DNA from 2 places in the Glutamicibacter sp. NPDC087831 genome. Region 2 is predicted to be linked to the other one. Evidence: riboswitches for the same ligand, from Rfam matches in the RefSeq annotation. Region 2 holds a riboswitch; the other holds the start of a gene.

Region 1 (6,829 bases), on a different contig from region 2:
CGGCCGAATTGCCCAGCACCAGCGGGGCATGCTCCTCGATCACCACTTCGCCGTAGCCGGCGAAGATGACCTTTTCTTCCTGGGTGGCGAAGTAGGTGCACAGGCGCATCGCGTCATCTCCACCCGGAATGTACTCCTGGAAGATGTACCCCGAGTCGTAGCCGCTGCCATCGATTCTGGAAACCAGGGCTTCGAGGTCGGCGCGGCTGTCGATAGTGTGGATCTTCTGCTTGCCCTCGAACTTGGCGGCGATCCAATCCGCGGAGCTCGATGGCTTGCCGATGACCGGGTAGTCGAAGGAACCTACAAGCGAATCCAGCGGGGTTCCCGGGTAATACACGGCGGTGCGCGGATGGGCGATGCCCAATTTTTCGGCGAGCGCGTAGAAGTTCTCTTTCAGTGCCGCACCCTCGATGGTTTCCAGCTGGGGGTACGGGATGACGTACTGTTCCTCAAGCTGCTCACGGTTCTTGGCGATCAGCATGATGTGGAAGTCCAGGGAGCCGAAAAGCATCAGCGGCCGATCCGCCGCGGCCTTCAGCTCATCGGCCAGCTCGACCAGGGCCGCGACTACGCGTCCCTCGTCGGCCATGGAGCCGATGGGGCGCAGTTCGATGGCTACCGAGTGCTCGATGACGCCGTTGCCGGCAGCCGGCAGAACCACCGAGCGCACCCCGTAGGCCTCGTAGAATTCGCGCGCCAAGGTGTAGGTGCCGATGTCCCCGCCGAGGATGACCGGGACAAATGGCTGGGTTGGATCGATTGCCAAAGTGGTGTTTTCCCTACTTCTTGCGCCAGTTCATGTATTTTTCGAAGGCCCACGCCAGGGGCTTGTTCAGCGCCAGGTCCCACTCGCCGTTGGTCTGCACGATGTCGCAGCCGGTGTTGGTCTTGAACTTGGTCAGCCCCGAGAGGTGGTGCTCCTTGTCCAGGGTCGCGCTCACGCCGCCCTGGTCCAGATAGCGGCAACCTGCCTCGATGGAATCGATGACCATGTGCTGCATGATCGCCTTCGGCGCGAACAGCTTGCGCTGCTCCGAGGAGGAAGCGCCGTACAGGTACCAGGCCAGGTTCGAGGAACGGATGACAATGGATGCGGCCAGGTCCACGCCTTCATTGCTGGCGATGTACAGGGTGCAGGAGCCCGGCACCGCTTCGTTGAGCACGGTGTGCATCTTCTCGAAGTAGCCCAGCGGGCGGCCGGTGAAGTCCTGGCGATCCGCGGTGTGGTTGTACAGGGCATGGAAGCGGGCCATGTCCTTGGTCTGGCCGACTTCGATTTCCAGGGTGCTCTTCAGCGCCTTGCGGGTCTCGTTGCGGGTGGTCGCCGAGTAGCTGGCCATGACCTGGTCCACGTCCAGCTGGTTGCCGTCATCATCTTGCAACGCCACGCGGGCCACGAATTCCGGCTGGCCCGCAGCGAAGTCCAGTCCCACATCTTCTTTGGAGAAGCCCATTTCCAGCAAGGCGTCATTCAGCGCTAGCGCGGTGCCTGAGGTGCTCTGGGTTTCAAGGTCAGCGAGCTGGGTGAACCCTTCCTTGCCCAGGTTCTTGCGCACCGCGGCGGCACCCCAGGTGCGCACGGCCAGTCCCGGGCCCATCTTCAGCTGGAATGCGCCACGATTCTTCAGGTAGGCGGCCAGCGGCTGGATTACCTGTCCAGGAGCATAGGTGCCGAAGTCGATGACCGGGCCATCGGGGATGTAGGCGAGGGTCTTCTTGATGACCGGGGCTGCACGATGCAGCACCAGTGCCGCGCCTACCAGCTCGTCTTCCTCGAACCAGCCGAGGGATTCACCGCGCCAGCCGCCCTTGACCTGGGCCCATTCGGGACGCTGCAGGAAGCTGACGTCTTGGGCGGTCTCAAGGAATGATGAGTGCTCGGTGCCGGAAATCGGACGCACATGAAGTTCGTTGTGGCTCACGGGTGAAATCCTACCGTGCTTCCCTCTCCGGCTGGGGGATGCTGGATACCCCCAGGGGGTACTTGACTTAATACCCCTAGGGGGTATGATCGTTATATGGATACCAACCACACGCCACATGAAACAGCTGAGCACCACGGCTATCACGCGGATAAAAGCGCCTTGGAACGACGTCTGAAGCGCATTGAAGGCCAGGTGCGCGGAGTGGCCAAGATGGTAGATGAAGACAAGTACTGCATCGACATCCTGACCCAGATCTCCGCTATCAACGCGGCATTGCACAAGGTCAGCGTGCAGCTGATCGATGACCATATCGGCCATTGCGTGGTTGATGCGGCCAAGTCATCCATCGAGACGGGTGATCCATCCATCGTGCAAGACAAAATCGCCGAGGCCACGGCCGCCATCTCCCGTTTGGTGCGCTGAGCGCGCCCCAACGGACCCATTTCCAATTCACACAGAATTCATCGAAAGAGAGCAAGATCATGAGCCACAACTGCAATTGCGGATGCTCCTCGGAAAAGAACTCCAACCAGGGCCTGCAGATCATTCCCCGCGAGCAGAGCACCCCGCTGACTAGCCATGTGGAAATCAAGATCTCCGGCATGACCTGCGGCCACTGCGTATCCTCTGTCACCGAGGAGCTCAAGGAGCTTGATGGGGTGCAAGAGGTGGAAGTGTTCCTCGATGCGAAGGGCGTGTCCACCGCCAACGTCACCACCAGCGCAACCGTAAGCGAAGAGAGCATTCGCAATGCCATCGACGAGGCTGGTTACACCGTCGAAGCAATTAACGCCTAGCCGCAAAAAAGCCAGGCACCAAGCCACAACGGCAAGAAAGTGCAAGGTCGTAAATCATGACTTCCCATGCCCCGCATGAAACAATCCCCGAATTGCGCACCGTCGATCTGGACATCCAGGGAATGACCTGCGCCTCGTGCGTGAATCGGGTGGAACGCAAACTCGGCAAGCTGCCCGGTGTCAGCGCGACGGTGAACCTGCCCCTGGAAACCGCCAAGGTCCAGGTCCCAGCCGATGTCACCGATGAGGCACTGATCGATACGGTGCAAGCCGCCGGCTATACCGCTTCCCTCAAGCACCCGCCCAAACCCGCCGGTTCGGATCACCAGGGACACGGGGAGCATGATCACGGCGGGCACGAGCACATGGTGCCCAACCACCTGCTGCGCCGCCTGCTGGTCTCCGCGATCTTCACCATTCCGCTGTTCATCATTTCCATGATTCCCGCAGCGCAGTTCCCGCATTGGGGTTGGGTCGCCTTCGCGCTGGCCACTCCCGTGGTCTTTTACGGCGCCTGGCCTTTCCACAAGGCAGCGGCCGTCAACGCACGGCACCTGGCCTCGACCATGGACACTCTGGTTTCCCTCGGTGTGCTCGCGGCCTACTTCTTCTCTGCAGTGCAGCTGATCCTCGATCCGCAGCTGACCGCCCATATCGGCATGTCCATGTCCGAGCATGCGCTCTACTTTGAAACTGCCGGCGTCGTGGCCACCTTGCTGCTGCTGGGCCGTTTCCTGGAGCACCGCGCCAAGTCCTCGGCATCCGATGCGCTGAAGTCCTTGCTGAACCTGGGCGCCAAGGATGCAGTGGTGCTTCGCGACGGCGCGGAAGTGAAAATCCCGGCCGGGCAGGTGCAGGTCGGGGACCATTTCGTGGTGCGCCCCGGCGAGAAGATCGCTACTGACGGCGTGGTCATTGACGGCGCCAGCGCGGTAGACACCTCGCTGCTTACGGGCGAATCGGTCCCGCAGAAGGCCGGGCCCGGCGATGAAGTCACCGGCGCGACCTTGAATGCCTCGGGCCGGCTGGTGATCGAAGCTACCCGCGTTGGCGCGGACACCACCTTGGCCCAGATGGGCAAGCTGGTCTCCGAAGCCCAATCGGGCAAGGCGCCCATTGCCCGCCTGGCTGACCGGATATCCTCCGTCTTCGTGCCGATCGTACTGGCCATTGCGCTGCTCACGTTCGTGACCTGGTTCTTTGCCAGCGGCGATCCCTACCAGGCGTTCACCGCTGCGGTCGCCGTGCTGGTCATCGCCTGCCCCTGCGCATTGGGCCTGGCGACCCCGATCGGCTTGCTGGTCGGCACCGGACGCGGCGCGCAGCTGGGCATCCTGATCCGCGGGCCGCAGGTCCTGGAAGATACCCGCAAGCTGGACACCATCGTGCTGGACAAGACCGGCACCGTGACCACCGGGGTCATGGCCCATCAGGGCACCCGGGCCATCGACGGAGTCGATCCCGATGAGGTCCTGGCCTTGGCCGGTGCCGTGGAACACCATTCCGAGCATCCGATCGCCCAGGCCATCGCCAAGGCCGCAGCCGGCTTGGGCCCGCTGCCCGAAGCCAGCGACTTCGATTCCGATCCGGGCGGCGGCGTGGTCGGCACGGTCAACGGGCATCGCGTTGCCGTAGGCCGCTTCAGCTGGCTCGAAGCCCAGGGCGCGTCCTTGGATGACTCCGCCAAGGCCATGCTCGCGGAAGCCGAGCAGGCCGGCGCGACCGCCATCCTGGTCGCGGTGGACCAGCAGTTCCAGGCAGTGATCTCGGTGGCGGACAAGATCAAGGACAGCTCCGCAAAAGCTATTGCCGAACTCCAGGAGCGCGGCCTGCGCGTGGTGCTGCTGACCGGCGACAACCAGTCGGTGGCTACCGAGGTTGCCGCCCAGGTAGGCATCAAGGCCGAGGACGTATTCGCCGGGGTCTTCCCTGCCGGCAAGGCCCAGGCGATCACCTCATTGCAAGAGCAGGGCAAGGTCGTGGCCATGGTGGGCGATGGCGTGAATGACGCGCCAGCACTGGCGCAGGCCGACCTCGGCATCGCCATGGGCTCGGGCACCGATGTGGCCATCGAAGCCGCGGACATCACCCTGATGGGTAACGACCTGCATCAGGTCACGCAGGCCATCGACCTGTCGGCCCGAACCCTGTCCACCATCAAGATGAACCTGTTCTGGGCTTTCGCCTACAACACTGCCGGCATTCCGATTGCGGCCCTGGGCTTGCTGAACCCGATGATCGCCGGAGCGGCCATGGCAGCCAGCTCGGTGCTGGTGGTACTGAACTCGCTGCGGCTGCGACGGTTCGGGAAGTAGCCCTCCGTACCTCCCCACGCGGGGCATCGGTTGAACCGATGCCCCGCTTTGCCGCATCCATGCCCTTGCTTCCCGAATCATTACGAAGCGGAGAATCCCCCATTTCGCCAGCCACTTTCCACGATTGGCGTGGCCAAGCGGTTATCCGGGGCCCGAAGTGTGAAATTGCGACTTGCACCACGTTCATTTTTCTGCGCATACTGTGATGGCAATCACCACATATGCCGTTGATGCGTGGCGGGAGAGATCCGCTCACACCATGGGCGGGCGCCGTAGGAGCAATTTCCTCCCCGGGAAACTCTCAGGCACCTGTACCGCTACGAACAGGCACCTCTGGAAAGCAGCCCAGGTTCGTCCGGGCTCACCGAAGGAGCAAGCTTCACCCAGTATTCGGGTGGAAGTGAAAACTCTCAGGTTGTAATACAGATTGGGGAGGGACCAAGAACCGTGCCGCACCGAGCGCACCAGTTTCGAGGGACTCACCGTGGCATTCGCAGCAACTGCTCTGAGCGCAGCATGCAGCGCAATGCCCAACTGGAATCCTTCCTAGTCGGATGCGTTCTTCAAAGCGAGCAGCTGCTCTCCAAGCCTTCAGGGCTTGGGGGCAGGAGCGCTTCGAGGCGTCACACCACACTCCTGGAAGGCAATCAGCATGAGTACCACCAGTTCTGGCCCCGCACTCGAACGAGGGCTCTCCAATCGTCACATCCAGCTGATCGCCATTGGCGGCGCCATCGGCACCGGCTTGTTCATGGGCTCCGGCAAGACCATCTCGGTCGCCGGCCCGTCGGTCATCTTCGTCTACATGATCATTGGCTTCATGCTCTTCTTCGTCATGCGCGCTATGGGCGAGCTGCTGCTGAGCAACCTCGAATACAAGACCTTCGCCGACTTCGCCGGGGATCTGCTGGGCCCGTGGGCGGCGTTCTTCACCGGCTGGACCTACTGGTTCTGCTGGGTAGTCACCGGCATTGCCGACGTGGTGGCCATCGCCCACTACGTCGCCTTCTGGTGGGGCGACCTTCCGCTGTGGATCCCGGCGCTGGGCTGCATCGCACTGCTGCTGGTGCTGAACCTGGCCACCGTGAAGGCCTTCGGCGAAACCGAATTCTGGTTCGCGCTGATCAAGATCGTGGCCATCGGCGCGCTGATCGTGGTCGGCCTGGTCATGGTCATCACTGGCTTCGAGCACGACTCGGCCACCGCTTCCTTCTCCAACCTGTGGACCGAAGGCGGCATGTTCCCCACCGGCTTCATGGGCTTCGTCGCCGGCTTCCAGATTGCGGTGTTCGCGTTCGTGGGCATCGAGCTGGTCGGCACGACCGCAGCGGAAACCAAGGACCCGGAAAAGACGCTGCCCAAGGCGATCAATTCGATCCCCATCCGCATCCTGTTCTTCTACGTCGGAGCCTTGATCATCTTGATGACCGTGGAACCGTGGAACCTGTTCTCCGCCGAGCAGTCCCCGTTCGTGGGCATGTTCGCCCTGGCCGGCTTGGCCGGTGCGGCAGGCATCATCAACTTCGTGGTGCTCACCTCCGCGACCTCCAGCGCCAACTCGGGGATCTATTCGACCTCGCGGATGCTGCGCGGCCTGTCCATGGAAGGCGATGCGCCGCAGGGCTTCGCCAAGCTTTCCAGCCGCAAGGTGCCGAAGAACGCACTGATGTTCTCCTGCATGTTCCTGCTGGCAGGCGTCGCATTGCTCTACAGCGGCGACTCGGTGATGGGCGCCTTCACCCTGGTCACCACCGTCTCGGCCCTGTGCTTCATGTTCGTGTGGACCATC
Region 2 (6,829 bases):
CACAGATCGCGCTGGCCTTCGCCGCGCGAACGGTGGTAGTCCGAAATGGCCAGCAGGCCCGCGTACTCGCCCTGCGAGCCGGCGTTGGGCTGGATCGAAACGCCAGCGTAGCCGGTGATTGCGGTCAGGCGCCCTTCCAGGTCGGTGATCAGCTCGCGCCAGCCCTCGGTCTGCGCTGCAGGCGCGTAGGGGTGGATCGAGGCGAATTCCGGCCAGGTGATGGATTCCATTTCGGCGGCCGAGTTCAGCTTCATGGTGCACGAACCCAGCGGGATCATGGTGCGGTCCAGGGCCAGGTCGCGGTCCGAGAGCCGGCGCAGGTAGCGCATCATCTGGGTTTCGGAGGAGATGGTGTTGAAGATCGGGTGGGTCATGAAGTCGCTGGTGCGCACCTGCCCTGCCGGGATCTCGAAGCCTTCCGGAGCCGAGAGCTCTGCGCCGAAGACCTCAAGCAGGGTCTTGACTACGCCCGAGGTGGTGGCCTCGTCGGTGGAGATGCCCACCTGGGTCTCGCCCACCTTGCGCAGGTTGATGCCTGCTTCGATGGCCTTGGCAATGATGGCATCGGCGTTCTCGACGTTCACCACAACGGTGTCGAAGAAGGAGTCCGAAGCCAAGGTGTAGCCGCCGGAAACCAGCGAGCTGGCGATCACCCGGGCGTGGTTGTTGGCGCGCGAGGCGATCTGCTTCAGTCCGGCTGGGCCGTGGTAGACCGCGTACATCGAAGCGCAGATGGCCAGCAGGGCCTGTGCGGTGCAGATGTTGGAGGTGGCCTTTTCGCGGCGGATGTGCTGCTCGCGGGTCTGCAGGGCCAAGCGGTAGGCAGGGACTCCGGCGTCATCGGCCGAAACGCCCACCAGGCGTCCTGGCATGGAACGGGTCAGGCCATCGGCCACGGCCATGTAGGCAGCGTGCGGTCCGCCGAAGAACAGCGGCACGCCGAATCGCTGGGTGTTGCCCACGGCGATATCGGCACCCTGCTCGCCCGGAGGGGTGATCATGGTCAGGGCCAGCAGGTCGGCAATCACGGTAACCATGGCGCCGGCTTCCTTGGCGGCGGCGATGATCGAAGCGTGGTCCGCGATCGAGCCGTCGTTGCCAGGCTGCTGCAGGACAATGCCGGAGATCTCGCCCTCTGGCAAGCCTGCGGAAAGGTCGGCAATCTCGACTTCGAAGCCCAGCGCGTCAGCGCGGCCCTGCACGACCTTGAGGGTCTGCGGGAAGATGTTGGAGTCCAGCACGGTCTTGCCCTTGGACTTCTTCTTGTTGGCGCGGCGCATCATCAGCACGGCTTCGGCGGCAGCGGAGGATTCGTCCAGCAGCGACGCGTTGGCGATGGGCAGGCCGGTCAGGTCCATGACCATGGTCTGGAAGTTCAGCAGGGCTTCGAGGCGGCCCTGGGAGATTTCCGGCTGGTACGGGGTGTAAGCGGTGTACCAGGCTGGGTTTTCCACGATGTTGCGGCGGATCACAGCTGGGGTGATGGTGTCGTAGAAGCCCTGGCCGATCATCTGGGTCTTCATGACGTTCTTCGAGGCAAGCGCACGCAGGTGGGCTAGGGCTTCGGTTTCGCTCAGAGCATCAGGGATATCCAGTGCGGAGTCCTGGCGGATGTCTGCCGGAACGGCGGTGTCGATCAGTTCTTCCAGGCTGTCGTAGCCCAGGGTCTGAAGCATGGTGGTGACGTCGGAAGGACGTGGGCCGATATGGCGTGAAACGAATTCAGTATTCGCTCGTGCCGAAGTCTGCGTGATGGTCATGGTGCTGGTATCTCCATGGGATCTGTCTTGGCGCATGCCAAAGGAAGGTCTTTTTACCTCCCCATCCCTGTTGCATAACCTGAGAGTTTTACGCATCCAGCAAACCAAGCCGGGCACTTGCACCTTCGGTGAACCGGAACGGGCCGGTTTCTTTCCAGAGTTGCCTCATGATGGCGGTACGGGTGCCTGAGAGTTTCCTGGGGAGGAATTGCTCCTACGGCGCCCGTCCATGGTGTGAACGGGACTCTCCCGCCATCCGTCTATGGCGCGCGCTGCCGGCCGGAGACCTGCAGCACACCACCATGTTACCTGCCCCGCCCCCAAGGTCAAACAGGAGCGGGGTCCGGAAAAGTCATAAATGCGTTCAGTTGGCGTCGGCAGTTAAACGGATGTAATCAGGATATTTCGCTGACAAGGAATCACCCGACGAGGTGCCGGTGATCCGGCGCTTGACCCACGGAGCCAAATGCTCTCTGGCCCAGCCCAATTCCTGCTTCAGCTTTTCGCCGCGCGAGTTCACGGCCAGTTCCGGCAGGGACGGCTGCTGGATCCTGGAGGACCAGTTTCCCTCGGTGATCCGATGGGTGCCGAACACGTCAAGGACCTTCGAAGCCATCAGCGTGTGGCCCAGCTCGTTCATGTGCAGCCGATCCACCGCCCAGTAGCGCAGATCGGAGAATTCTCGCCACCGCCAGTAATCCGCGATCACCGCACCGTACTCGTCCGCGATTTCGCGAACCTTCTCGTTGTAAATGGCCGTGCGCGGACGGGTCTTGGAGAACAACGGTGATTCCACGGTGTCGAAACCGGTGAACAGCACGACCGCGCTTCCGGCTTCGGCAAAGCGGCTCACCATGCCTTCATAGCCGCGCATCAGCGCATCCAGGTCCGCCTTCGGGCGCAGGATGTCATTGCCGCCGGCATAGATGGTGACCAGGTCCGGGGCCAGTGCGAGCGCCTGGTCCAGCTGCTGGTTGATCACCTGCCCGATCTTCTTGCCGCGCACCGCCAGGTTGGCGTATTCCCATTCGCCTTCGGCGCAGAGCACTTCCGAAACCCGGTCCGCCCAGCCGCGGACCTGGTTGGGCCGGGTCGGATCCACATCGCCAACGCCTTCGGTGAACGAGTCACCTAGTGCCACAAACTTCTTCACTTCGCTCCTGCTTCGTTCCATTCCCGATGGGTTTACTACGCGTTGCTGCCGGCAGCCTGGGCCGACATGTTCTTCTGCATGATCAGCTGGCGGGCCAGCTGGCTGAGCTTGACTCCGGTGGAGATCTCCTTGGCGCCTTCATTGCGCGAGGGAATGAAACCGAAGCCCAGCTGGTGGGCTGGATCGGCGAAGGCCAGCGAGGAATTCGCACCGTCATGGCCGTAGGCGAAAATCGATCCATAGTTGTTGCGCGCGGAGGCCTTCATGAACCCCAGGGCGAAGGCCTGCAGCAGCCCGTTGGTCCGGTCATGGCCGTAGACCAGCTCGGTGGAAACCTGGGACCAGGTGTCGGCGGTGAGGAATCCGCGGGTGGCGCCCAGTGCCGGCACGGCACCGAATGAGGCGGCATAGATTGCGGCCAGGCCTTGGGCATTGGCGACCGCGCCCATGGATGCGGGGCCCAGTTCGCGCACCTGAGGCGCGTTGGCCAGTTCGTGCCAGTTGTAGACCGGGCCGTTTTCCAGCGCGAAACCGGAGGCCGAGTTCACCGAAAGCCCGGCCGGGGAGAACGGATCGAAGAATTCCGGTGCGGCGTCAGCGCCCGGCAGTACATCGCGGTAGCGCGATTCCAGCGCGGGGTCCTGGCCGATGTAGGCTTCGGCTCCCAGCGGCTTGCGGATGCGCTCCTCGAAGACGTCTTTCAGTTCCTTGCCGGTGACCCGGCGTACCAGTTCTTCCATGAGCACGCCCAGGGTGATCGCATGGTAGCCGACAATGTGCTGGCCCAGCGGCCAGACGCTTGGCATGGAAGCGAGCACCTTGGCGTATTCGGCGGAGTTCAGGAGGATCTCGCTGGGAACGCCCCCGGGCACGCCCAGCACTCCCGCTTGGTGGCTGAGCACCTCGCCGACGGTGAGCTGGGATTTCCCGTTGTCCCCGAATTCCGGCCAGTAGGTGGCCATTGGCGCGTTCGGATCAATCAGCCCATCTTGCACGAGCAGTGCCACGACCAGCGCACCCAGGCCCTTGGTGCAGGAGAAGACGCAGGTCAGCGCGTCACCAGAGAGGTGCTCGCCAACGCTGTGGCTGAGCACCAATTCGCCGCGGTGGTACACGGCCAGCTGCGCCGAATAGCCTTCTTCCTCAGCGGCTCGCGCCTCTAGTGCTTCCGCCAGGGGCGCGAACTCTTCAGTGATCACCGATTGCATCTAAATCCTTCAAAGTGCTTGTCTCTCATCAACTAACCCTAACCGCTTCGATCCCATGGCCCGGTAGTTCCACACGCTGACCCGACACCTAGCATATAGGTACGTCAGCTCACAGCATTGGCTTGTTTAAGCCACTAATCGACATTTCACTACCGCTGGACCCCAAGTTCTGTGAGCCAGCCTTGAAGCCGGTTTGCCCACTTCATGCGCTGACCCTAAAGTTGTAATGTTTGCCTACAAAATTGAAGGAGATGATCTCGATCGCATGACTGTGAACAGTGACACGGCCGTTACCGACGGCAAAGAAACAGAACTCCGCAGGGTGATTGGCCCGAAGCTGCTGCTATTCCTCATCATGGGCGATATCATCGGCGCCGGAATTTTCGCCATCACCGGCAAAGTTGCCGGCCAGGTGGGCGGAGCCGCCTGGCTGCCGTTCCTGATCGCTTTCACGATCGCGACCCTCACCGCCTTCAGCTACCTCGAACTGGTGACCAAATACCCGCACGCGGCCGGTGCCGCCTTGTACATCCACAAGGCATTCGGCATCCACTTCGTCACCTTCCTGGTGGCGTTCACCGTGGCTTGCTCGGGCATCACCAGTGCCGCCACCTCGGCCACTTTGGTGGGGCGCAACCTGCTCATTGGCATTGGCCAGTTTGTCGACGGTGTTCCCAACACCCCGGAAGCGGGCATGTGGGCAGCTATTGCAATCATCGTGATCCTCGCCGTGATCAACTTCCGCGGCGTAGGCGAGAGCGTGAAGTTCAACCTCGTGCTGACCATAGTTTCGCTGGCCATCATGGCCGCGATCATCGGCATCGGCTTCGCGGTGATCGCCTCGGGCCAGGGTGACATTTCCCGCCTGGTGGTCTTCGAGACCCCGACCGACCGCAGCGTCTTCGCCGCCGTGACCATGGGTACTGCCATTGCGTTCTTCGCGATGGTGGGCTTCGAGGATTCGGTGAACCTGGTTGAGGAAACCAAGAATCCCAACAAGACCTTCCCGAAGATCATGCTCATCGGCTTGGGCATCTGCGCCTTGATCTACATGCTGGTGGCCGTCACCGTCATCATGGTGATTCCGACCGGCGATCTGCTGAACCCTAAGAACCCGGATGCCGGCATCCTGCTGGATGTTGTGCGCATCGGCCTGCCGAACCTGCCGGTTGACGCGATCTTCCCCTTCTTGACCGTCTTCGCGGTGGTTAACACCGCGCTGATGAACATGCTGATGGCTAGCCGCCTGCTCTACGGCATGGCCCGCCAAGGCGTGCTACCGCAGTTCCTGGGCAAGGTGCATTCGACCCGACGCTCGCCATGGGCTGCGATCCTGTTCAGCACCGGACTGGCCATCGCCTTGGTGGTCTACGTGAACCTGAGCAACGGAAGCAGCATTGTCGGCTCGCTGGGCGGCACGACCGCGCTGCTGCTGTTGTGCGTGTTCGCCGTAGTCAACGTAGCCCTGCTGGTACTGCGCCGCGACAAGCCGGAACCCGATTCGTTCCGCGCTCCAACGATCATCCCGATCCTCGGCGTGTTCTTCTGCTTGTTCCTTGCCGGCCCGTGGGCTCGCGCCCGCGAGGACTGGGTCCAGTACGAGATTGCCGGCCTGCTGCTGGTCATCGGCGTGCTGCTGTGGGCCGTGACCTGGTTGGTCAACCGGATCAACTACAAGAAGGGCGTCATCGAAACCCGCCCGGGACAGTACTGATCCCAGCCCGTTAACGCAGTGATGCCCGCCATTTGGCGGGCATCACTGCTTTAAGCGTGTTTTCTACGCGGTCTGCTCGACCGTTTCCTGGCGGAAACGAAGCTTCAGGCCGCCTTCGGTGCTCTGCCACCAGGAAGATACGACGAGCACCGGGCCCTCTGCAGGCTTCATGCGGTAAGCGAGAAGCACCATTTGCGCATCCACTTCCCGGGCCGCAAGGACCTGCACCGCACCGGTGCTGGGCAGGCTCGCCCCGGATTCCAGCATGGTCCGGACCGTGGCCACATCCAGCAGGCCGCCATGGCGAGTCACTTCCTGGTAGCCCGGATGCAGGAAGTCGTTGAGTTCCGCGAAACTGGTGCGGATCTGCGGGTCGAGGAAACCTTGTTCCAGTTCGAAGACGGTGGCCGCGATGTCCACGCCGGGTTCCGGTGCGGCGGCGGTTTGCCCGCCGGGTGCCAGCACGGCATCTTCAGCCGCTGGAGCATGGGAAGCCGCTGGAGCATTGGAAGCCACGGGGCCGCCGCCGGCAGTGTAGCCCGGTCCGGCCTCTACTGCAGAGCCCTGCTGGTGCGCGGTCGCAGCCGCACGCGCATGGCCGTCAGCAGCTTCATTCAGCTCATGTCCGGCATGGCCCTTGACCCACTCGAAGGTGTACTTGCGCCCGGCAATGGCCCGGTCAAGTTCCTTGAGGATGTCCTGGTTCAAGACCGGTTTGCCGTCGGCCTTTTTCCAGCCCTTCTTCTTCCAACCCGGCATCCACTTGCTGATGCAGTTGATCGCATACTGCGAATCGCACAGGATTCTGAGTTCTTCTTCTGGCAGGTGCTCGGTGGCCCGGAAGAGTTCGAGCACCGCTTGGAGCTCCCCCATGTTGTTGGTTCCGTGGTCCCAACCGCCAGCGGCCCAGTTGTCCTGGTCCACATACCAGGCCCAACCTGCCGGTCCGGGGTTTCCTAGGGCTGATCCATCCGCAGCTGCAATGATCGTCATG

Evidence for each region. A riboswitch is a leader RNA that binds a small molecule or an ion and turns the genes downstream of it on or off. The one in region 2 is predicted to bind glycine.
Region 1: it holds a riboswitch for glycine, as region 2 does, so the genes downstream of both, cycA (D-serine/D-alanine/glycine transporter) here and gcvP (aminomethyl-transferring glycine dehydrogenase) in region 2, are expected to answer to the same signal.

The regions. Positions count from the first base shown of each region.
Region 1 covers NZ_JBIUVH010000002.1:618,770-625,598, reverse strand. The annotation lists gene ACIOJF_RS09410 (carbamoyl-phosphate synthase) at 1-769, opposite strand, end outside; gene ACIOJF_RS09405 (peptidoglycan bridge formation glycyltransferase FemA/FemB family protein) at 783-1,925, opposite strand; gene ACIOJF_RS09400 (metal-sensitive transcriptional regulator) at 2,022-2,351, shown strand; gene ACIOJF_RS09395 (heavy-metal-associated domain-containing protein) at 2,411-2,725, shown strand; gene ACIOJF_RS09390 (heavy metal translocating P-type ATPase) at 2,782-5,040, shown strand; glycine riboswitch at 5,269-5,367, shown strand; gene cycA (D-serine/D-alanine/glycine transporter) at 5,693-6,829, shown strand, end outside.
Region 2 covers NZ_JBIUVH010000009.1:32,538-39,366, reverse strand. The annotation lists gene gcvP (aminomethyl-transferring glycine dehydrogenase) at 1-1,760, opposite strand, end outside; glycine riboswitch at 1,925-2,022, opposite strand; gene ACIOJF_RS17770 (SGNH/GDSL hydrolase family protein) at 2,125-2,913, opposite strand; gene ACIOJF_RS17765 (serine hydrolase domain-containing protein) at 2,949-4,121, opposite strand; gene ACIOJF_RS17760 (APC family permease) at 4,387-5,835, shown strand; gene ACIOJF_RS17755 (RNase H family protein) at 5,899-6,828, opposite strand.